One region of the Rhodoferax sp. GW821-FHT02C08 genome, then DNA from elsewhere that is predicted to be linked to it. Evidence: predicted binding sites of a transcription regulator. Region 1 holds the regulator's gene; each other region holds the start of a gene.
The links. Region 1 encodes sigma-54, which starts transcription at its own class of promoters, with help from an activator protein. Its sites were predicted from a motif close to TGGCANGNAANCTGCTTT; they were not measured.
Positions count from the first base shown of each region.

Region 2: glnK (P-II family nitrogen regulator) is a predicted target of sigma-54. The motif match lies at 1,414-1,431, and genes of this name have one in related genera.
Region 3: AC07VY_RS24640 (ethanolamine ammonia-lyase subunit EutB) is a predicted target of sigma-54. The motif match lies at 2,242-2,259, and genes of this name have one in related genera.
Region 4: AC07VY_RS09355 (PEP-CTERM sorting domain-containing protein) is a predicted target of sigma-54. The motif match lies at 1,278-1,295, and genes of this name have one in related genera.

Region 1 covers NZ_JBWKVR010000023.1:47,247-52,777, forward strand. The annotation lists gene AC07VY_RS21935 (THUMP domain-containing class I SAM-dependent RNA methyltransferase) at 1-1,007, opposite strand, end outside; gene AC07VY_RS21940 (RNA polymerase factor sigma-54) at 1,114-2,691, opposite strand; gene lptB (LPS export ABC transporter ATP-binding protein) at 2,699-3,463, opposite strand; gene lptA (lipopolysaccharide transport periplasmic protein LptA) at 3,460-4,083, opposite strand; gene AC07VY_RS21955 (thiol:disulfide interchange protein DsbA/DsbL) at 4,202-4,861, opposite strand; gene AC07VY_RS21960 (SPOR domain-containing protein) at 4,942-5,531, opposite strand, start outside.
Region 2 covers NZ_JBWKVR010000040.1:9,451-14,981, forward strand. The annotation lists gene AC07VY_RS25785 (ammonium transporter) at 1-931, opposite strand, end outside; gene glnK (P-II family nitrogen regulator) at 967-1,305, opposite strand; partial or broken gene AC07VY_RS25795 (YifB family Mg chelatase-like AAA ATPase) at 1,579-2,448, shown strand; gene AC07VY_RS25800 (hypothetical protein) at 2,857-4,713, shown strand; gene AC07VY_RS25805 (DUF2278 family protein) at 4,769-5,497, opposite strand.
Region 3 covers NZ_JBWKVR010000032.1:34,624-40,154, forward strand. The annotation lists gene eutC (ethanolamine ammonia-lyase subunit EutC) at 1-769, opposite strand, end outside; gene AC07VY_RS24640 (ethanolamine ammonia-lyase subunit EutB) at 766-2,157, opposite strand; gene AC07VY_RS24645 (tetratricopeptide repeat protein) at 2,347-3,717, shown strand; gene AC07VY_RS24650 (bifunctional diguanylate cyclase/phosphodiesterase) at 3,753-5,531, shown strand, end outside.
Region 4 covers NZ_JBWKVR010000006.1:82,590-88,120, reverse strand. The annotation lists gene AC07VY_RS09365 (NAD(P)/FAD-dependent oxidoreductase) at 1-299, opposite strand, end outside; gene AC07VY_RS09360 (hypothetical protein) at 271-753, shown strand; gene AC07VY_RS09355 (PEP-CTERM sorting domain-containing protein) at 706-1,248, opposite strand; gene AC07VY_RS09350 (MFS transporter) at 1,557-2,756, opposite strand; gene AC07VY_RS09345 (FKBP-type peptidyl-prolyl cis-trans isomerase) at 2,850-3,374, opposite strand; gene AC07VY_RS09340 (JmjC domain-containing protein) at 3,429-4,547, shown strand; gene AC07VY_RS09335 (hypothetical protein) at 4,554-5,063, shown strand; gene AC07VY_RS09330 (hypothetical protein) at 5,156-5,395, opposite strand; gene AC07VY_RS09325 (cation diffusion facilitator family transporter) at 5,529-5,531, opposite strand, start outside.

The DNA.
Region 1 (5,531 bases):
GGAAAGAAGTCGGCGCTGCCGTCCTCGGTCTGTGCGGCTTCGCGCCGGCCCGCGACACCGGCGACTTCAATCCGCTCGCCGTAGGGCGGGTTCAGCAGCATCACGCCGGACTCGGCCGGCGGCATGCGCTGCAAGGCGTCGCCGCCACGGAACTCGACCACGCCGCTGACGCCCGCGCGCTCGGCGTTGCGGGTGGCGAAATCGACCATACGGAAGGCCACATCGCTACCGAAGATCTGCGTCTCGGGCTCGTGCTCGGCGGCGTGGGCCTGCTCCTGGATGGCGCTCCACACATGGGGCTGGAAGGGCAACAGCTTCTCAAAGCCAAAGCGGCGCAGGCTGCCGGGCGCAATATTGCAGGCGATCTGCGCGGCCTCGATGGCAATGGTGCCGCTGCCGCAGCAGGGGTCGTACAGGGGCGTGGTGCCATCCCAGCCGCTGGCGGCGATCATGGCGGCGGCCAGGGTTTCCTTCAACGGCGCATCGCCCTTGTCTTCACGCCAGCCACGTTTGAACAGCGCGTCGCCCGAGGTGTCAATGTAGATGGTGGCGCGCTCGGTGGTCAGGTGCAGGTAGATGCGCACATCGGGCCACTGCACATTCACGTCGGGGCGCACGCCGGTCTTGAAGCGGAAGCGGTCGGCCACCGCGTCCTTCACCTTCAACGCAGCGAAGTTCAGCGAATTGAGCGGGCTGTGCTGGGCCGTGACCTCGATCTTGAAGCTTTGCTTGGGCGTGAACCAGATCTCCCAGGCCACGTTGCTGGCGGCTTCGTACAGGTCTTTTTCGCTGCGGTATTCGGTGTTGGACAGCTCGATCAGCACGCGCTGCGCCAGGCGGCTGTGCAGGTTCAGCCGCATCGCGTCGCGCCAGGAGGAGCGCACCAGCGTGCCGCCCCGCATCACCCGCAGGTCTTCGCCCTGCAGGCCGGTAATGCCATGCACCTCTTCGGCCAGCAGCTCTTCCACGCCGGCGGCGCAGGGTAAAAATAATTGGAGTTGGTTCATATCGTTATTTCCATGGTGTCACGCTACGCAGCCTGGGGCAAGCGGGGGCGAAGCTCTTTCCTCCAGCTGCGGCATACCGTGCACGCGGCCTGGGGGAGAGCATGTTCTACAGCGCTTTGCGCAGGTTCGTGGGGGCTATGCGCAGCGCTTCGCGGTACTTGGCCACGGTGCGACGCGCGCATTCAATGCCCTGCTCTTTCAGCATGTCGGACAGCTGGCTGTCGCTGAGCGGCTTCTTTGGGTCTTCGGACGAGACAAACTGCTTGATCAGCGCGCGCACCGCGGTGCTGGACGCATTGCCGCCGGTCTCCGTCCCCAGGGACGAGCCGAAGAAATACTTCAGCTCGAAGGTGCCGTAGGGCGTGGCCATGTATTTGGCGGTGGTCACGCGGCTGATGGTGGACTCGTGCAGTCCCAACTCGTCGGCGATCTCGCGCAGCACCAGAGGACGCATGGCCAGCGCGCCGTGGCTGAAGAAGTTCTTCTGCCGTTCCACGATGGCGTTGCTGACCCGCAAAATCGTGTCGAAGCGCTGCTGGATGTTCTTGATGAACCAGCGCGCCTCCTGCAGACGCTGCTGCAGCGCGGCGTTGTTCGACGAATCCTTGCCGCCGCCCTTGTGCTGGCGCAGCGCATTGGCATAGATATCGTGCACGCGCAGGCGCGGCATGACCTCGGCATTCAGCTGCACCCGGAAGCGGGCCTGGGCGCCACGCCCGACCTTGACCACGATCACGTCGGGCACCACGATGTTGCGCTCCACATCGACAAAGCGCCGCCCCGGCTTGGGCTCCAGCCGGGCGATCAGCGCCATGGCAGCCTTGATATCGGTCTCGGTGGCGCGGCACAACTGGGCCAGGCGCTTCACATCGCGCCGGGCCAGCAGGTCCATGGACTGGCGGCAGATGCGCATGGCCACCTTGCGCGCCGGGTCATCGCCCAGCACGGGCTGCAAACCCTCCAGCTGCAGCAACAGGCATTCACCCAGATGCCGCGCGCCCACGCCCGCCGGCTCCAGGCTTTGCAGCAGGCTCAGGGCCACGGTAAAGCGGTGTACCAGCTCTTCCACGGCCTCGGCGTCGTCGCCCGCCAGACCACGCGCCAGGGTTTCGAAATCGTCTTCCAGGTAGCCGTCGTCATTCAGCGATTCGATCAAAAAGCGCAGCGCTGCCTGGTCCACCTCACCCAGCCGCAGGGCCAGGGCCTGGCGGTGCAGAAAGCTGGTCAGCGACTCCTGGTTGCGGGCCAGCTCGGTGGCGTCCATCTCGCCGTCTTCACCCAGGTTGTTCTGGCGCGCCGGGGCATCGCCGCCCCATTCGCTGTCGTCGGGTTTGATCTCGGAAGTGCCATCGCCATCCCAGCTGGTGTCGTCACCGCCGGTTAAAGGGGATTCGGCATCATTTGGGGCTTCTACGCTGGATTCACTTGCGTATTCAGCTACAGAACTTGTAGCAATTTCAGCCTCGCGCTCCCCTGTGCTGACCGGCGTGTCGGACTGGGCCAAGCCGAACTCCTCACGTGCAGCCTCGTCCATATTGCGTTCCAGAAACGGGTTGTCGTCCAGCATCTGGTCCACTTCCTGGCTCAGTTCCAGGGTGGACAGTTGCAGCAGGCGGATGGACTGCTGCAGCTGGGGCGTCAGCGCCAGATGCTGTGAAACGCGTAGGGATAAGCCTTGCTTCATCGGAGCATCACATCTTGAAATGTTCGCCGAGGTAGACGCGACGCACATCGGCGTTGTCCACGATCTCGGACGGCGTGCCCTCGGCCAGCACATTGCCGTCGCTGATGATGTAGGCGTGGTCGCAAATGCCCAGCGTTTCGCGCACATTGTGGTCGGTGATCAGCACGCCGATGCCACGCGACTTCAGGAAGCCGATGATGCGCTGGATCTCGATCACCGCAATCGGGTCGATACCGGCAAAAGGCTCGTCCAGCAAAATGAAACGCGGCTGGGTGGCCAGGGCACGGGCGATTTCCACGCGGCGGCGCTCGCCACCAGACAGGGCCATGGCCGACGAATCGCGCAAATGCTCCACCCGCAAATCCTGCAGCAACGCCGTCAGGCGCTTTTCGATCTCGGCGCGGGTGAGGGACTTGCCGGCCTTGTCGTGCTGCAATTCCAGCACGGCGCGCACATTTTCTTCCACCGTGAGCTTGCGGAAAATCGAGGCTTCCTGGGGCAGATAGCTCAGGCCCAGGCGCGAACGCCGGTGGATGGGCATGTGCTCCACCGACTGGCCGTCGATGGAAATATGCCCGCCATCGGCCCGCACCAGGCCCACGATCATGTAGAAGGAAGTGGTTTTGCCCGCGCCGTTGGGGCCCAACAAACCGACCACCTCGCCTTTTTTGACGGCCAGCGTCACGTCTTTCACGACCTTGCGCTTGCCGTAGGCTTTTTGCAGATGGCGCGCCTCCAGGCGGCTTTCTCCCGACTCCACCACCGCCGTCACTTCTTCACGCCCTCCAGCGTGCTGGTGGAACGTAGCACCGGGGCGGGCCCGGCAGCTGCCGTGCCGCTAGCGGCCGACGCTGCAGCCTTGGGTGTCAGCATGGCGCGTACGCGGCCATTCTGGCCACCGGGATTGCTGCCGGCTGTGCCGCTGTCCACGGTGAATACATCGGTGGTGTTGTCATAGACGATCAGTTCGCCGGTGATTTCGTCGTTCACCTTGCTGCCGACCAGACGACGCAAAATGGCCCGCTTGATGAAGCGCACGTTGTCCAGCTTGCTGCTGTACTCGATGGTTTCGCCCTCGCCTTCTATGTATTCGTCCAGGCCGTCGCGTTTTTGCTTGAAATACGCCAGCTTGCCCGGCTCCGCCGTCACCACGCCGAACTGGTTGCCCTCGGCATCCTGGCGCACATCGACGCGGGCGCCACGGATGATGATGGTGCCCTTGGTCATCACCACCTTGCCGGTAAAGACATTGGTCTGCTTCAGATCGTCATAACGCGCCGCGTCCGCCTCGATATTCATAGGCTTGAGTTTGTCGGCTTTTTCCGCGTGGGCCGCTCCGCCTAGACCGACGAAACAAACCACGAGCAGTGAGAGTAGGGTGTTGATTTTCATAGAGGCACGAATCTTGCAATTCATTGTAACGGCCCCTCACCCCGAGTTGGACGTAGCCAGAAAAAAGCCCGCTGACGCGGGCTTTTTCATCTCTCCGGCCTTGCCGGCCATGCCGGGATCAGGCTTTCTTGCGCTGCTCGGCCACCAGATATTCCACAACGGCCAATGCACGCGGCATGGTCTGCGCCTGGCTGCCATCGGTGTAGAACTTGCCAGCCACGCCCAAAGCGGGCACGCCCGCGACCTGGTAGGCCTGCTGCAGCTGGGACGCCTTGCGCACCTTGGTGCTGACGCCAAAAGACTGGTACGTCTCGGTGAACTTGGTTTTGTCCAGACCCTGCTTCACGGCCCAGGCGATCACCAGATCATCTTTGTCCAGACGCTGGTGCTCCACATGGATGGCGTTGAACACCTTGCCATGCAGGGCGTCCAGCTGGCCCAGAGCCTCCAGCGTGTAGTACAGCTTTTGCGGCGGGATGAAGCTGTCCTGGAAGTTCACTGGCACACGCTTGAAGGCAATATCCTTGGGCAGGCGCTTGAGCCACTCCACCAAGGTGGGCTCAAACGCATTGCAATGCGGACAGGCGTACCAGAAGAACTCGATCACTTCGACCTTGCCGGCCGGGGCTTCTGTTGCGACTGGCTTGTCCAGCACCAGGTAATCCGTGCCCGCCACGGGCGGCTTGCCCTGCGCCAGGGCGCTACCGGTATGACCTACGGCCAGCGTGGAACCAGCCAGCACACCCGCTGAAGCCAGCGAAAACTCACGACGTTTCATTGCAAATCACTCCTTGTGGGGGGTCGGATCGGTGCCGAGCGCAAAAGTTCAGCGCGCAGCACCAGCTTCAAGAGAACTGGTCAACGCTGCACGCGCACCAGGGTGGTTTCGCTACCGGCACTTTCCAGCCGGTCCTTGGCATGCTCGGCATCGTCGCGCTTGGCGTACGGGCCCATGCGCACACGGTAGACGGTGCGGCCGGACTGCTCGCGCTCGGTAACCTTGGCTTCCATGCCCATCATGGCCAGCTTGGCACGCTGGGCCTCGGCATCTTCGGGCGTACGGTAGGCACCGGCCTGCACGAAGTACTCAAACGGCTCGGCTGTGGGTGCCAGCGCAGGTGCCGTGGCCACGGTGGCAGACGCAGCCGCCTTGGCTTTGACCTTGGCCAGATCGCCCAGCGGGTCGGCCGAGGCTGCGGCCGACGGCTTGGCATCCGGCTTCACCGCAACGGCCGCTGGTGGCGTGGGCACCACGGCCGGAGTCGCCGCTGGCGCCGGTGGCGGCACCACCAGCGGAGTCGCCGCATCCACCGCGCCGGATGCCGCGGGCGCCGCAGAGCGCACCGGGTTTTTGCCGTGCAAGGGGGTATTCGGATCCCAGTCCTTGTTTTTCTGGCTTTCGACCGCGTCGTGGTCGGCGCCATTGGCCTGGGTCTTGCCATTCATGA
Region 2 (5,531 bases), on a different contig from region 1:
GCAGCGAGGCACCAACCATGGTCAGCGTCAGGCTGTGAGGTGCCATGGATTCCTTACCGTAGCCAATGCGCTTGCCAATCATGTAGGCACCGACCAGGCCGGCCACAGCGGCGTTGATGTGCACCACGGTGCCGCCGGCGAAGTCCAGCGCGCCCCATTGCCAGATCAAACCGGCCTTGGCGTTCATCGCGTCAACAACTTCCTTGGAAGCGTAGGCGTCAGGACCCATCCAGAACCACACCATGTGGGCGATAGGCGCATAGCTGAAGGTGAACCAGATCGCCGTGAACAGCAGCACAGCCGAGAACTTGATACGTTCTGCGAAAGCACCCACGATCAGGCAGCAGGTGATACCGGCGAAGGTGGCCTGGAAGACGGCAAACACGATTTCGTACATGGGCACACCCTTGCTGAAGGTGCCGCCAGTGGCAAACGTGCCCGCAACGTTATCCCAGATGCCCTTCATGAACAGGCGGTCGAAGCCACCGACATAGGCATTACCTTCGGTGAACGCCAGGCTGTAGCCGTAGATGAACCACAGCACCAGGATCAGCGAGAAGGTGACCATGACCTGCATCAGCACGGACAGCATGTTCTTGCTGCGCACCAGGCCGCCGTAGAACAGGGCCAGGCCGGGCACAGTCATCATGATGACCAGCAACGTGGAAACCATCATCCAGGCGGTGTCACCCTTGTTGGGAACCGGAGCGGGTGCAGCAGAAGCAGCGTCAGCCGGTGCCGAGGCAGCAGGCGCTGCGGCGGCCGCAGCAGCCGGTGCAGGGGCTGCTGCATCGGCTGGCTTGGCCTCTTCCGATGCGGCAGGAGCCGCCGCGCTGGCTGCCGGCTCGGCAGCCGGAGCCTGGGCTTGGGCGAAAGATGCGCCCCATAGCAGCCCCATACCCAGGGCAAAAGATGCGAGAAGTTTTTTCATGGTTGTTTGGCTTTCGTTAATGACGCACGCCGCGCTTACAGCGCTTCTTTGCCGGTCTCGCCGGTACGGATACGAACAACCTGCTCCAGGTTGTAGACAAAAATCTTGCCGTCGCCGATCTTGCCGGTGCGGGCTGCGCCCTCTACGGCTTCGATCACGCGGTCCACCAAGTCGTCGGAGATGGCGGCCTCAATCTTGACCTTGGGCAAGAAATCAACAACGTACTCAGCGCCACGGTACAGCTCGGTATGGCCCTTCTGGCGACCAAAGCCCTTGACTTCCGTCACGGTGATACCCTGCACACCAATGCCGGACAAGGCTTCACGCACCTCGTCGAGCTTGAACGGTTTGATAATGGCAGTGACAAGTTTCATGGCTGGTCCTTCGATGGGCTGTAGAGAGGGTGGGCGTCAAGGCGGGCAGCCTCGGGCGCTGGCAGTTTCATTGTCTTCTCCAAAATAATGAGGGGAATCGGGAAGCTCTAAGCATGTAGCGTGCCAAATTGGTGTCAATTTGTTAACCTACCCCTTATCCATGCGTGGCGATGCACAGCTTTGGATTGGTATTTATCGCACATAAATGGTGCATTGCAAAGAAACGTGTACTTCGGACGTCGTTTCTGCACCGATACAGGGAGTAAAACGACGATGAGCTTGTGTTTGGTGCAGAGTCGTGCCTTACTGGGCCTGGAAGCCCCCGCCGTCACCGTTGAGGTGCATCTAACCAACGGCCTGCCCAGCTTTACCTTGGTCGGGCTGGCCGACGTGGAGGTCAAGGAGGCGCGCGAACGCGTGCGTTCGGCCATCCAGAACTCCGGACTGGAATTTCCTCATAACAAACGCATCACAGTGAACCTGGCGCCGGCCGACCTGCCCAAGGACTCCGGCCGCTTCGATTTACCGATTGCGTTGGGCATCCTGGCCGCCAGCGGCCAGATCGCGGCAGAACGCCTGGCCGGTCACGAATTTGCCGGAGAGCTGTCGCTGTCTGGTGCATTGCGCCCGGTGCGCGGTGCGCTGGCTACCAGCCTGGCGCTGCACGCACAAGAAGTGCACACCCGGCTGGTATTGCCGCCGGGCAGCGCCGAAGAGGCCGCCCTGGTGCCCGGCGCGCAGGTGTACTGCGCCCAGCACCTATTGGATGTGGTGCAGCAGTTTTTACCGCAAGGCGAAGGCGACGCCCCGGCCGAAGGCTGGCGCCACCTGGAGCTGACCGCCCGCCCCACCACGGCCGGCTATGCTGACCTGGCCGATGTCAAAGGCCAGGCCGGGGCCAAACGCGCCTTGGAGATTGCTGCTGCTGGCGGCCACAGTCTGCTGCTGATCGGACCGCCCGGCTCTGGCAAATCCATGCTGGCACAACGCTTTGCCGGATTGCTGCCACCCATGACGGTGGAAGAAGCGCTGCAAAGTGCTGCCGTGGCCAGCCTGGGCGGACGCTTCTCCCTAGAGCGCTGGGCTACCCGCCCCACTTGCAGCCCCCACCATACCGCCAGTGCCGTGGCCCTCGTGGGCGGCGTGGTAAAACTTTCGCTAAATGAGAAAGTTTTTGCTATTTGAGAAAGTAGGTCGCTATTTGAGAATGTATGAGACACCTAACGCTAGCTTGACCACGATGGTTTCTTGCGATTGCTTTGGCTTTAGCCATATCCGAGTCGGGCGGCCATTCGTTCTCATCTTTGCCGTTTTCTAGAGCACGTTGAACCAGGGGCCCTGGATGTGCCGAACTAGTGTCGAGTTAAAGATATATGGCCTTGTGTTCGAGGTAGACAGAGAGAGCCTCGGCTCCGCTCAGAGCTTCAAACAGCCTATGTAAACAGGAGTGCCATTTGCGAATGAGGAAAAATAGCTGCGAACGAGGTTAGTTATTTGCGAATAAACTCACTTTTGGCTGAATAGCAGCCATATTGTGAGCAAGGGAAATTAATGGCCTGGCTACCCCGCCCAATAGAGCAGCTCCGGTGGGATAGCTCTTTCATCTGGGTTCTAGACTGGTTTGGCGGCGTTCTCGACAACCCAAGAGACTTCTACAACCCGAGCATCGAATGTGTGCTCACGCCGTGCGTTCGGACTGAAGAACGTGCCAACGGACTACTAAGACGTGTTGGAAGTCAGGTCTGCGCGACCGTCGGCATAAAAGCGATTGGCACACTAGGATTGGGCCGGCAGTACATCGACGGGAACTTCATTCCTTTCTCAGCCGGATTTACCGAAGAGACCATCTCGTTCCGCTTCAACCCGCAAATAACGGGATCAATCCAAGAGAATTTACTTGATCAGCTTGGGCTGAGTCCAAGCTCCGCACTGATCAATCAGCCATTAGATCGCGCCGGTATAAAGAGCCCGGTAAAGCTGGTAAGCGGCCAGTTGCTCAAAACGAACCATCCCTGGTCACCAGATCGGAATGCCACACCCCGCAATCCAGAGCCAATCCAGGTAATGTTCCACGAGCTGGAAATCATTCGGTTCTACTACACCAATTCGGTCAAATTGGTCGGTGCCGTGTTCAACGGACACTTTGCAGATGACAAACTGGGTTGCGACGTTCTGAATATGAACCATCAAGGACCCCACTACGATTTTGAACGAAAACATCATCGCTTCGAGTACCGTTTAGGCTTTGCACATGACGACGCCTGCTTGATTGCACGCGTCGTGTTTGATCCAACACAAACTGCGATGTGCGGCGTTCGCAAAGTCAGCCAAAGCCTGCTCACGTCCAAGCTCAATGAATCTAACCCCCGCAAAACCGGCTATCCGCGAACGCTGTTTCCGTATTTGGAGGAGGCAGAGCTAACGCTCACAGGACGCCGCCTCAAGCTTGAGAATGGCAGATTCATCTTCGCCGTCCACCGCATAGAAAGCTGCAGCGCTCGCTTTCCGTTTGAAGACTTGAGCTTTCAGTGCGAGATTGAACCGGGTGGGCCTGAGGCCCCGGAAGGTTCGGCGGAGGCTTTTGCTGGACAGCCCTTTCAGACGGGTCCAGGCAAAAACACAGGCGTTCTGGACAGCGAAGGCCGACCGGCCAAGGATAGCGACGTCGTTGAGTCTTTACCCGACATTCGGCGATTCACGTCGCTCGATCTGAGCCGATGCAAGGTGGAGAAGTACCGCCCGAACACCCATAAATCATCGCAGAATCGCTGGACCAAAAACAATCTCAAGCTGGATAAAAGCAGCCCTGGCACACCGACCCATGGCGATTCCGATTCGGTACGTCAAAGTATTGTGGATGTGCTGGAAGGCGGTGAGGTGCCAGTCGATCTAAACATTTTTGTCAAAATTATCGAAGGGCTCCGAGTCAGACATTCAAATTGGAGCATCCAGACTGTGCCCGCAGGGCCGGCAACCTGGCGTGACCCGGCAACCAACATCGTTTACAACGGTTTTCCCACGGTCCCCTGCCCGGAACTGATCTCTATGTGGCGGCAATTCTCCTTTCTGGACAAGGAAAAGACCAAGCGAAGGCGTCTGATCTGCGCACAAGTTCAGCGGCATGGACGCTCGGTCTACTTACTCGAAGCGGAACGCCGGCTCAACGAGCAAGGAGAATACATGGAAGAGCTCCCAATTTTGATGGTGTGGAGGAATGACCGTGATGCGGTTTCACGCGGAACGCTCGAAGCACTGCTCACCATGACCGTGAAGAATCCAAGCAAGACTTGGCCAAAAGATGTTTCATCACTTGCCCTTGAGCGCAAAAAGATCGAGCACGGCAAAGCCCGAAATGTGAGTGACCTGGTAGAGCGGATCAGTCGCAGCCTCCAGGAAGTGGTCGCGTAACCCACAATCCTGTTGCAGCCATATTGCACCGCGCTCGAACAATGGGTGCGTACCTTTATCGTGCGATGAACTCAGGAAGTGGGAGCGCCCCCTGCTCCGGATAGCCTTCTGAATTCGTGGGCAATCGTTGCGTCTGAAACGCCGTGAACATTGCCATGAATTTGCCAGCACGTTCGACGATCACGGCGCCGTCCTGAAACGCCCCATTTTCTTTCGCATGAGGTCCAGGCGGATTGCCCTGATTCATATGCGTTTCATGCAGTCCATCCTCAGCCGGCTGAAACAAAAAACCAAATCCGTAAACTATCACCTTATCCTCTTTCGGAGGATAAAAATTACGGTCCTGAGGAGCTCCTTTTCCGCTGTCATAGGGAATGGCTAGTGGAGGTTGCGTTGTATCGATCGTTAGGATGTCGTTGATGATGTCGTTCACATCGGCGCGCTCGCCGTCATCGCCTCTATACGGCACAGATCTCAGTCTGTGAAGATCCAATAGACTCGTGTCCTGGAAATAGTCCAACCTGGGGAAATCGCTGGTGTGTAGCCCCAGGGCCAAGCCAGATAGCTTTTGTGTCACAGGGTCGACAAAGTTCAGATCTGCCAGGAAGTACACATTGTTATTGCCATCTTCGCCAACCTCGGTCGAGGCGGAGTTCACGACAATCTTGAACACATTACCACCATCCGCCGTGACGTTTATGACGTAGTGCGGACTGCCCTTGTAAGTGGGCTCAAACGGCGCGGCCAATTCCAGCTGGCCCTTGAATAAACAATAGGTGTTCAAAATGAAGCCTCCTGGATTTAGTCGACTTAACCAT
Region 3 (5,531 bases), on a different contig from region 1:
CGTTGTCCGACGCCAGCACGTCCACCGTCTCGTCCTTCAAATCCACCCCCGACAGCTGGCGGCGGCGGGACTCGCGCAGCAGCATGTGCAGCTTGTAGGCAGCGTCTGAGTAGGACAGACCTTCAGGCCGCACGTTGGAGATGCAGTTGCGCGCGGCGTCGGTCAGGCCGACATGGGGTGCCCAGGTGAGGTACAGGCCCATGCTGTCGGGCGAGCTCAGGCCGGGGCGTTCACCGACCAGCACCACAACGGTCTTGGCACCCAGCAGCTGGCCGACCTCGTCGCCAATCGCCACGCGGCCCTGGGTGACGATGGTGGTGGGCGCCAGCGACCAGTCCTCTGGCTCCAGGCGCTGCAGCAGGGCGTGGATGAAGGGCGCGGCGTTCTGCGCGATGGCCAGGGCGGACAGGCCGTCCACCACCACCAGCGCCAGGTCGTAGGGGCGGGCGGGTTGGTAGAAAGACTCCAGCAAGTCGTGCGAAGTCGCGTCCAGCCTGCGGCCCAGGTCGGGGCGCTGCAGATAGGTGCCACGGTCGTGTGCGGCGCTGGCCAGCTGGATGGCATCGGGGTGGCCGGGCAGCACCTCGCCCAGGTCCTGCGCCAGCTGGGCGGTGTCCAGCGGCAGGTGCACGGCGTCACGAGCGCGGGCATGGGCTAATTGGAATTCGAGCTGCGGCGTGGTGGGCAGGCTGATGCCGGTGCGGCCCAGGGCGATGCGCGCAGCGGTCAGGCTGCGCAGGGTATGCCAAGGATTCGGGACTACGCTCATGCCATCACCAACAGTGCTTGGGCAAACGGTTCTGGCAATGCAGACGCCAGCTGCGCTACCCCTTCGCCTTCAAAAATCTGCATGCGGCGCAACCAGTCTTCGAACTCGGGCGCCGGGCGCAGGCCCAGCAGGCGGCGCGCGTACAGCGCGTCGTGGAAAGAGGTAGTCTGGTAGTTCAGCATGATGTCGTCCGAGCCGGGAATGCCCATCACGAAGCTGCAGCCGGCGGCGGCCAGCAGGGTCAGCAGCACGTCCATATCGTTCTGGTCGGCCTCAGCGTGGTTGGTGTAGCACACGTCGCAGCCCATGGGCAGGCCCAGGAGCTTGGCGCAGAAATGGTCTTCCAGGCCGGCGCGGATGATCTGCTTGCCGTCGAACAAATACTCGGGGCCGATGAAGCCGACCACGGTATTCACCAGCAGCGGCTTGAAGGCACGGGCCACGGCATAGGCGCGGGCCTCGCAAGTCTGCTGGTCCATGCCATGGTGGGCGTTGGCCGACAGCGCGCTGCCCTGGCCAGTTTCGAAATACATCACGTTGTCGCCCACCGTGCCACGGTTCAACGACAAGGCAGCACTGCGCGCTTCGGCCAGGATGGCCAGGTCGATGCCGAAGCTGCGGTTGGCAGCCTGCGTGCCGGCGATGGATTGGAACACCAGGTCCACCGGCGCACCGCGCTCTATGGCCTGGATGGTGTTGGTCACATGGGTCAGCACGCAGCTTTGCGTGGGGATCTCATAGCGCTGGATGATGGCGTCCAACATGGTGACGATTTTGATCACCTGGGGCACATTGTCGGTCGCCGGGTTGATGCCGATCACCGCGTCGCCGCTGCCGTATAGCAGGCCGTCGAGCACGCTGGCGGCGATGCCGCTGGTGTCGTCGGTCGGGTGGTTGGGCTGCAGGCGCGTGGACAGGCGCTGCTCCAAGCCGATGGTGTTGCGGAAGGCGGTGACGACGCGGCATTTCTTGGCCACCAGAATCAAATCCTGGTTGCGCATGATCTTGCTGACGGCCGCCGCCATTTCGGGCGTGATGCCGGGCGACACAGCGGCCAGCGTCGCGCTGTCCACCGGGTCGCTGAGCAGCCAGTTGCGGAAGTCGCCCACCGTCAGGTGCTGGATGGGCGCAAAGGCGGCGGCGTCGTGGCTGTCGATGATCAGACGCGTGACTTCATCGCTCTCGTAGGGCACGACCGGTTGCTGCAGAAAAGTGGCCAAGGGCAAGTCAGCCAGCGCCATCTGCGCGGCCACGCGCTCCTGGGCATTGCCGGCGGCCACGCCGGCCAGCAGGTCGCCGGAGCGCAGCGGCGTGGCTTTGGCGAGCAGCTCGCGGAGATCGCGGAAGCGGTAGCTATGGGCGCCTACCGTATGGACAAACTGGGGCATAGGCAACCTTTGGATAACTTTGGCAGCGGTAGGTCTACAAATGAAGACAGCCGCTGTAGTGGAGTCGCATGCAAACATTACTGCCCAGCAAAATTAATGCCATGCCGCATCCCAAAGTCGCACCGACAGCGCCATCAGGATTCAACAAAAAGAACAGAGTTCAGGCAATAACACACACCGAAGGCTTTTTTGCGCTGCAAGGCATATGTAAAACATGTAACCATTTCAGTGACAATTTGTTCGCTCGCTTCACTAACTCACTCACACGTTTTTACCGCTTATGCGGACCAAGCATCTGGATATCTTAAGAAGGACCGCATTTTGATGGTGTCCGAAAACACTCATACGGTGCCTTTGCTCTCTTCCCCCTCTACGAGACCGCAGCATATAAGCCTTGCATCAATACGGCATTGGTTAACTACATGCTTGTCGCTCTTGTTGTTCACTGGCTGTGCAAGCCATGTCCCCGTAGCTCCTGCTGCCAAGGAAGCTTCAACGACACCAGCCACGCGTGAAATCAACGAGCTGCTAGAACAACCAGCGATTGATCCGCTAAGCCGCTACCTGGAACGCCACGGGCCGGGTCGTTCTCCCACGCTGGACAGGGTACGGGCTGAACGCGACAAGCGTTGTGCAGCCATCGCAGACAGCTATGCCGGCCGCGAAAAAACCGCTGCCAATTTGGAAAAACTGGATACCGGCTACCGCTACTCCTGCCCTGCAGTCGTCCAGGCTTTTGCCGAACAGGTGAGTCGAGCTGGTGCAGCTCCAGGATCTGCGATGTCGACAACCCCATCAACGTCCGCGCGCTCCGCCACAACCACGCAAGACAAGGCCGTCCTGGACAACTGCTACCTGCCGTTCGCCATCAAGAACTACCGCGAAGCCCACGCCGCGTGCCGAAAACCAGCAGAAATTGGCGATGCTCGGGCGCAATACAACCTCGGCTTCAGTGCCCGCGTACTGCAGCTATTGCCGGAAGCCGTGCAATGGACCCAGCGTTCGGCAGCACAGGGTCTGCCCGAAGCGCAACTGCATTTAGGGCAGCTGTATCTTCGCGGGCAGGGCTTACCGCAGAATCCAACCAAAGCCCTGCAACAGTTCGAACTGGCCAGCGCACAAGGCCTGGCTGAAGCCCAGTTCATGGAGGGCCAGATGTACTACCAAGGCAACGGCATAAAGCGCGATCTGGCACTGGCTTTGCGCTACTTCACCCAAGCGGCGGAACAAGGGCATGGCAATGCCCAGCTGTACATGGGCAAGATGTATACCCAGGGTGAAGGCATAGCCACCGCTGATCCGGCAAAAGGCCGCAAATGGCTGCTCGCCGCCGCGGAACAAAGGGTTCCTGAAGCCCAGTACCGCCTGGGCACTCTCTATGCCCAGGGCCTGGGCGTAGATGCTGATGCCATACAAGCCTATGTCTGGCTGAGCTTGGCGGTCGCCGGCGGCCAAAGTGCAGCGGCAGCACCACGCGACGAAATTGCACGCCAACTGTCAACGGAGCAGTTGGCAAATGCACGGCAACGAGCTCGGCGTACCCAGGAAACCATGCACTGATGGGCTCCCCAATGCGTTCAACGGTTGAGGGAGGCATGAGCTCCATTAAAAAACTCATCATGCTCATCCTCTTGCTGCTGGTAACGCTGTTCCTGGCTGGCATGGGCGTGATGTCCTCGCTCAATCTGAGCTATTCCCAAGAGGCCATGTCAAAACTGCGCGCGCGCCAGATTGATGAAACCTTCCATGGCAACCTGGACCGTATCGACGCCCGCCACCAGATCATGGAGAAGAACGCAGCCGCACTAGCGCGCCTGGGCGAATTGCTCTACAGCATGAAGCAGCAGAACGGCCGTACGCGTCGGACCGAACTAGAAAGCGCATTGCTGAAAAAGATCCGTGATTTTCCCGAAGCGTCGGGCGGAGGAATCTGGTTTGCGCCGAACATCTGGCCTGCTGCCGCCTATGCAGGCTGGAAAAACAACTCCGTGCAACTGATCCCAGCGTATGCAGATAGTGCCTATACCTATTCCCAGCAAGCTTGGTATGTGGCCGCACTGCCAACGAACGATAACGACAAATCACCCGGTAAGGAAATCTTCCACTGGACTCCCATCTACTACGACGCCGTGCAAAGCGACGGCCTGGTCACGGTGGCCACACCCATGCACGACGAACACGGCCGTTTCATCGGCTTGGCCACCACCTCGTGGCGCGCGGAAGAAATCATCCGTCTGGTCAGCGGTGCCGATGTCACCCCGGGCAGCTTCGCGTTCGTGATGGACAACAACAATCGCCAGCTGTCCAGTCTGTCGCAGTCGTCCGAGTCATCGACCAACCAAGCACTGATGGACGCATTGTCGACATTGGAGCTTCCCGCAACACCACCACCGGGGAGCACCTCTTTCCGCGGTGGGCAGATGCAACTGCCGATACAAACCCACCAGCTAGGTGTGCAAGGACGTAGCTATTCCATGTTCTTGTCGCGCACCCGCGCGGGCATGGTCTTCGGCATCGGTGTGCCGCAGGATGAAATTGACGCCGTACTGGAGCCCATGCGCCAGACCAACTACCAAATCGCCTTGACTACCGGCTTGGTATTACTGGTACTTTCAGGGGTCATTCTGTATGTAGTAGCCCATATTCTGAGGTTGCTGGAAACACTGTCCACCGATTCACTCACGGGCTTGCCCAATCGGGCCAAACTGCTACGCGAAACCGCGGCACCACAGCAAGAAAGCCTCATCCAGGTCAATATCGATGCATTCAAAGAAATCAACGATTTCTATGGCCACCAATGCGGTGACCACATCCTCGTTTCGATGCGCGATAAATTGCAGAAGTTTCTTGATACCGGTCTGAATAGTGGGCGTACCGCCTTGTACAAACTACCCGGTGACGAGTTCGCTATCCGGATCCATACAGCACTGGACCGCGCCGCCCTGAACACCTACCTGCATGCGCTGTCTACCTACATACACACTGCGCTTTTCCATTGGGAGGAACAAGAAATCGGGGTCAACGTGACCTTAGGCGCCGTGACTACCGAGAATGAGTCCACACAAGCAGCCCCATCTGGAGAGACATTGCTGTCGTCTGCCAATATTGCTTTGAAACTGGCTCGCCTTCAGCACCGCCATTACGCAGTCTACGACCCAGCCCTCAAGGTACGTGAAGAATATGAGCAGAACCTGCTGTGGGCACAACGCTTAAAGACGGCCTTGCATGAAGATCGCATCGTTCCGTACTTTCAGCCGATTGTTAGCAACAGCAATGGAAAGATCGAAAAATTTGAATGTCTGGTACGCCTGCTGGATGAGCACGGATCTCCGGTAGGGCCAGGGCAATTTCTGGGGATTGCCAAGAAGCTGCGC
Region 4 (5,531 bases), on a different contig from region 1:
ATTTGCGTGGTGTCTGTGGCGACGATGAGTTTGCCGCAGCGCCGGTGGCCAATGCCACGCTCGGCGCAGTAGGTGTACAGCAGTTGTTTGCCCTGCACGCAAAGCTGCGCTTTGAGTGAACCGGTAGCGTAGCAAATGCCGGCGTGGATGACTTCGCTGTTGCGTGAACTGGTGCCGGTGCCAATGGCGGATTCTGCCTCCAGTACCAAGACCTCACGCCCCTGTAAGGCCAGGGCCCGCGCTACCGCCAGGCCGACCACGCCGGCTCCGATGACGACCACATCGACTTGTTCTAGCATCCTGAAACTCTATCAGGCATACGCTTTGATGGCTGTTCAGCTGAATGCAAACAGCGAAAGAGATCTCGTCACCATAGCCGAACTTTGGCGTATGGCTTGGTCAAATAGGCGTTTGAAGCTCAATCAGAACTGGATTTTATTTCCGAGAAGACTCGGTTTGCATTTGCTGCTGGGCGCAGTTTGTCATTGCATTCCTGTGTCCAGTGATGCCGACAACGACTTTCGTGCCGTTAGTAGCGTGTTGTACTCAGCGCCGTGCGTTGTGTGGCGTTGCGCGTATTTTTCTTCACGGCCAGTTGACGAACCTGATAATCCTACAGATGGATTTTCTGTGCAAAAAATTATGGAAAGGCATGTACTCAAGAAAATAGAACCCGCCAGGGCGGGCTCTATTTCTTCAGTGGGATCAGTTTTGTTTGCGTTTGCTGGCGGCGATAAGGCCAACGAGGCCTAGTCCGAATAGAGCCAGCGAATTTGGCTCAGGGACGGTATTTGCAACAACGCCATTAATTTGGGTTTGGACACCCTGGGCATCGGTAAAAGTCGCGTATGGAGCGGCTTTAATTCCTCCCTCTGTGGCTGCGAAGAGCAGTGAAAACTGACCATCCTCCGCGTAGAAGAAACTGCTTATTGGGCCACTCACGCTAACAAGAAAGCCATTGTCACTCCAGGAGCCGAAGAGGTAACTCGCTCCCATTCCGCCTAGCTTGTCAAACAGAGTGATAGTTCCATCATCCGCCGAAAATTGCGAATTGCAAAAGCTAATCTCTTCAACCACCGAACATATTTCGATGCCTGTTTGAATGCTCAAGGACACCGCGTTGGATGGTTCCGAAAAGTTGAACACTACCGGTGTGCCGGTATTGACGGGGATTGACCATGCTGGGGTTGCCAAAGCTGTGGCCGCCGTTGCAACAACTGAGATGAGTGCGCGCTTCAAATTGACCATTTAACAGTTTCAAAAATTAAACGGCATGTAAAGCAAACTACAGGCCAGTGTATGAATTCAAGGACTTACATCAAAAGCAAATCCTTCTTGTAAAGAATTTCGACAAATTGGAAAGGGGTTTTGGTGTCCGCTATCTGACTAAAAAATGTTCGACGATGACATTGCAGATGCGAACAGGTGTTTAGAGAGCAGCATGAAAGGTGTGCGGGCAAAGAGGGAGAAGCGGTATCCGGCCTTGTCGGATCTACCGATTCTTCTTGTTCGACTCTGCGTGGGGAGGCCACGCACAGTATGCAAGCTTCTTGGTGTTATTGAAGCGTGTCGCGCCGGGCCAGACCCGGGAACAGGCGCAGCCACAGGGCCGCGACCACCAACGTGCCTATGCCGCCCAGTACCACCGAGCCCACCGGGCCCAGCAGCGCGGCCGTGGCGCCGGACTCGAATTCGCCCAATTGGTTGGACGCACCGATGAACACCGAATTCACGGCGCTAACCCGGCCCCGCATTTCGTTGGGCGTTTCCAGCTGCACCAGGGTTTGGCGCACCACCACGCTGACCATGTCGGCACTGCCGGAAATGCCCAGCACCACCAGCGACAGCAGCAGGCTGGTAGACGCACCGAACACCACCATGCACAGCCCGTACACGCCCACGGCCAGCAGCAGGGTGTGGCCCACACGGCGCTGCAGCGGCCAGCGGGTGAGGGCGATGGACATGGTCAAGGCACCCACGGCCGGAGCGGCGCGCAGCAGGCCCAGGCCCCAGGGCCCGGTGTGCAGAATATCCTTGGCAAACATGGGCAGCAGCGCGGTGGCACCGCCCAGCAGCACGGCAAACAGGTCCAGTGACACGGCGCCCAGAATCGGCTTGTGTTCCCAGATGAAGTGCACACCGGCCAGCACACTTTTCAGCGTCATGGGCTCGCGCGGCGGCGGTACATGGTCGTAGCGCAGGCCGTTGAGCAGCAGCACGCTGATACCGAACAGCAGCACACCCGCTGCATAGACCGCACTGGCCCCGGCCAGAAAGATGGCCCCACCCAGTGCTGGGCCGCCTATGGTGGCCGCCTGGTTACCAGCTGAGCTGAGTGCCATGGCACGCGGCAGCAGGGCTGGCGGCACCAACAAGGGTGTCAAGGCCTGCTGTGCCGGCATCTGGAAGGCCCGCGCCGCACCCAGCAGTAGTGACACGAACAACAGCCAGCTGCGGCTGACCCATTCTTCATGCGTGACCAACAGCAGTGACAAGGCCACCAGGGCCTGCACAGCTACGCAGCAGGCCACGATGCGACCCCGGTGCACCCGGTCGGCCACATGGCCGGCCAGCAGTGACAGCAACAGGGCGGGCAGAAACTGCAGCAGCCCCACCAGGCCCAGGTCCCAGGCGCTGCCGGTCAGGTCGTACATCTGCCAGCCCACGGCCAACATCAGGATCTGGCTGCCCAAGGTGCCGAAGATGCGGGCAATCCAGAGTCGGACGAAGGCGCGGTGTTGGAACAAGTCGGGCAATGGGGGCCTTCGTGCGGGCAAGAATAGGTGCTATTGAATTGAGAGCTGCCAGCGCAGCTATTACCTGCGCTGGCAGTCGATTTTCTTTAAACCCTAGTGCAGGGTCTCGCCGTCGGGTGCGCCGGGCGTGATATTGAAAAAGCTGGCGCCTGTGCTGCCACGGCCGATTTCTTCCTCGGTCGCTTCGCGCACGTCTTCCACCCGCAGTTTCAGGCGCAGGGCAATGCCGGACAGCGGATGGTTGCCGTCCAGCACCACATGCTCGGGGTAGATTTCGGACACGGTGTACAGCACGTCCTGCGGGATGTCGGGGCTGGTGCCTTTGGGCAGTGCCGTGCCTTCGAAGACCATGCCTTCTTCCAGTTCGCTGGGGAACAGATTGCGCGCTTCCAGGAAGAGCAACTGGTCGTTGAAGTCACCAAAAGCGTCTTCAGGCTCCAGCTGTAGCTCGACCACGGAGCCCGGCGCCAGGCCGATCAGCGCTTCCTCGATCTTCTTCAGCAGGTCGGAGCCACCGACCAAAAATTCGACGGGTTCGTCCAGGACGTCCAGCTCTTCGCCCAGGGTGTCTTTCAGCGTCCAGGTCAGGGCTGCGACGCATTGTTGTGTGATTTCCATAGGAGAATTGTCGCAGTTTAGGCACCCGTCCTGACCACGCACACAAGGAAAACCATGGACGTTACCCAGATTCTGCCCCTGCTCGGTGGCATCAGCCCGCAGCAGTTTATGCAGCGCTACTGGCAGAAAAAACCTTTGTTGATCCGCCAGGCCATCCCCGGCTTTCAGGCTTTGCTGGACCGCAGTGCGCTGTTTGCGCTGGCCGAGCAGGAAGAGGTTGAGTCGCGCCTGGTAACCCGGGACAAGGGCCAATGGAAGATGAAAACCGGTCCGTTCCAGCGCCGCGCCTTGCCAGCCCTGAAGACCCCGGGCTGGAGCCTGCTGGTGCAGGGCGTGGACACCCATGCCGCCACCGTGCACGCGCTGCTCCAGCAGTTCCGCTTTGTGCCCGATGTGCGCCTGGATGACCTGATGATCAGCTACGCCACCGACGGCGGCGGTGTCGGCCCGCACTTTGACAGCTACGACGTGTTTCTGCTGCAGGCCCACGGCCAGCGCCGCTGGCGCATTGGCCGGCAAAAGGATTTGACGCTGGTGGAGGGCGCACCGCTGAAGATATTGGCCGAATTCACGCACGAGCAGGAGTTTGTGCTGGAGCCGGGCGACATGCTCTACCTGCCGCCGCGTTATGCGCATGACGGCGTTGCCGTGGGCGAGTGCATGACCTATTCCATCGGTTTCCGGGCTCCCAGCCGCGGTGAGCTGGCGCGCGAGCTGCTGCAGCGCATGGCCGAGGAGGCCGATGACGTGGTGGGCGAGGCCTTGTATGGCGATGCCGGTCTGCCCGCGACCGAAAATCCGGGTGCCATTCCGGCATCTTTACAAGACTTTGCACAGTCTGCATTAACGGCTTTGCTGGACGACCCGCAGGCCTTGCAATGCGCTTTGGGCGAGGTTTTGACCGAGCCCAAAGCCAAGGTCTGGTTCGATCCGCAAGAGCTTTCCGGGCCGCTGGAAAACGTTGTGTTGGACCCGCGCACCCGCATGGTCTACGACGCCCACCATATCTTCATCAACGGTGAGAGCTACCGCGCCTCGGGCAAGGATGCGACCCTGATGCGCCGCCTGTCCGACCAGCGTCGGCTAGATGCCAAAACCCTGGCCAAAGCCAGCACCGACGCTTACTCGCTGCTGGTGTCGTGGTGCGAATCGGGCTGGGTGCACACGGGCTGAGGTCGTATGGACACGCTGCCTGAACCTGTTTTACCGCAGCGCCCCCAGGGGCGTTTTCTGGGGCGCGTGGCCTTCCAGCAACTGGTGCGTGACGCCTTTGCCTGTGCTGCGCACGAGGGCTGGCGCGAGATTTTCATCTCCGACAGCAACTTTGAGGACTGGCCTCTGGGCGAGCGCGCTGTCTGCACGGCATTGCAGTCCTGGGCCCGCTCGGGGCGGCGTTTCACTATGCTGGCCCAGAATTTTGACGAAGTGGTGCGCCGCCATGCGCGCTTTGTGGAGTGGCGCGTGACCTGGTCGCACTTGGTGGAGTGCAGGGCCTGGCGCAGTGCCGATCCGTTGGAGTTGCCCAGCGCGCTGTACAGCCCGGAATGGATGATGCGCCGCCTGGACCCGCTGCATTGCAGTGGTTTGAGCACGGAGGATGCCGCGAGCCGCATCCAGTTGCATCAGACCCTGGATGCGAGTTGGCATAAAGGCAGCCCGGCGTTTGCGTCGTCGGTGCTGGGTTTGTGATCTGGACTGTTGGTTTTTCCGCTAAGGGTATTTAGGCATTGCGAAAGAAAAAGCTTATAATTTAAGGCTGAGTTGAAAGAGCTCGAGTGCTTTCACTCGGTCGCACCGACATACTGTATGTGCTGACGATTTCCGGAAATTGTTTTCCCATCTAAGGAATTTTCTAATGAACAAGTCTTATGTACTCGCAGCTCTGATGGCTGCTGCTGCTCTGGCCGCTTGCGGTAAAAAAGAAGAGCCAGCTCCTGCTCCCGCACCTGCTGTTGAAGCACCTGCTCCTGCTCCAGCACCTGCTGCTGACGCATCTGCTCCAGCACCTGCTGCTGACGCATCTGCACCTGCTGCTGACGCTGCTGCTGCAGCCGCTGCTGCTGCTGCCAGCGCTGCTTCGAAGTAATTCATTACTCGAAACATTAAAAGCCACCGCAAGGTGGCTTTTTTTTGCCTGTTTGATGCCCGGTGGGCTTA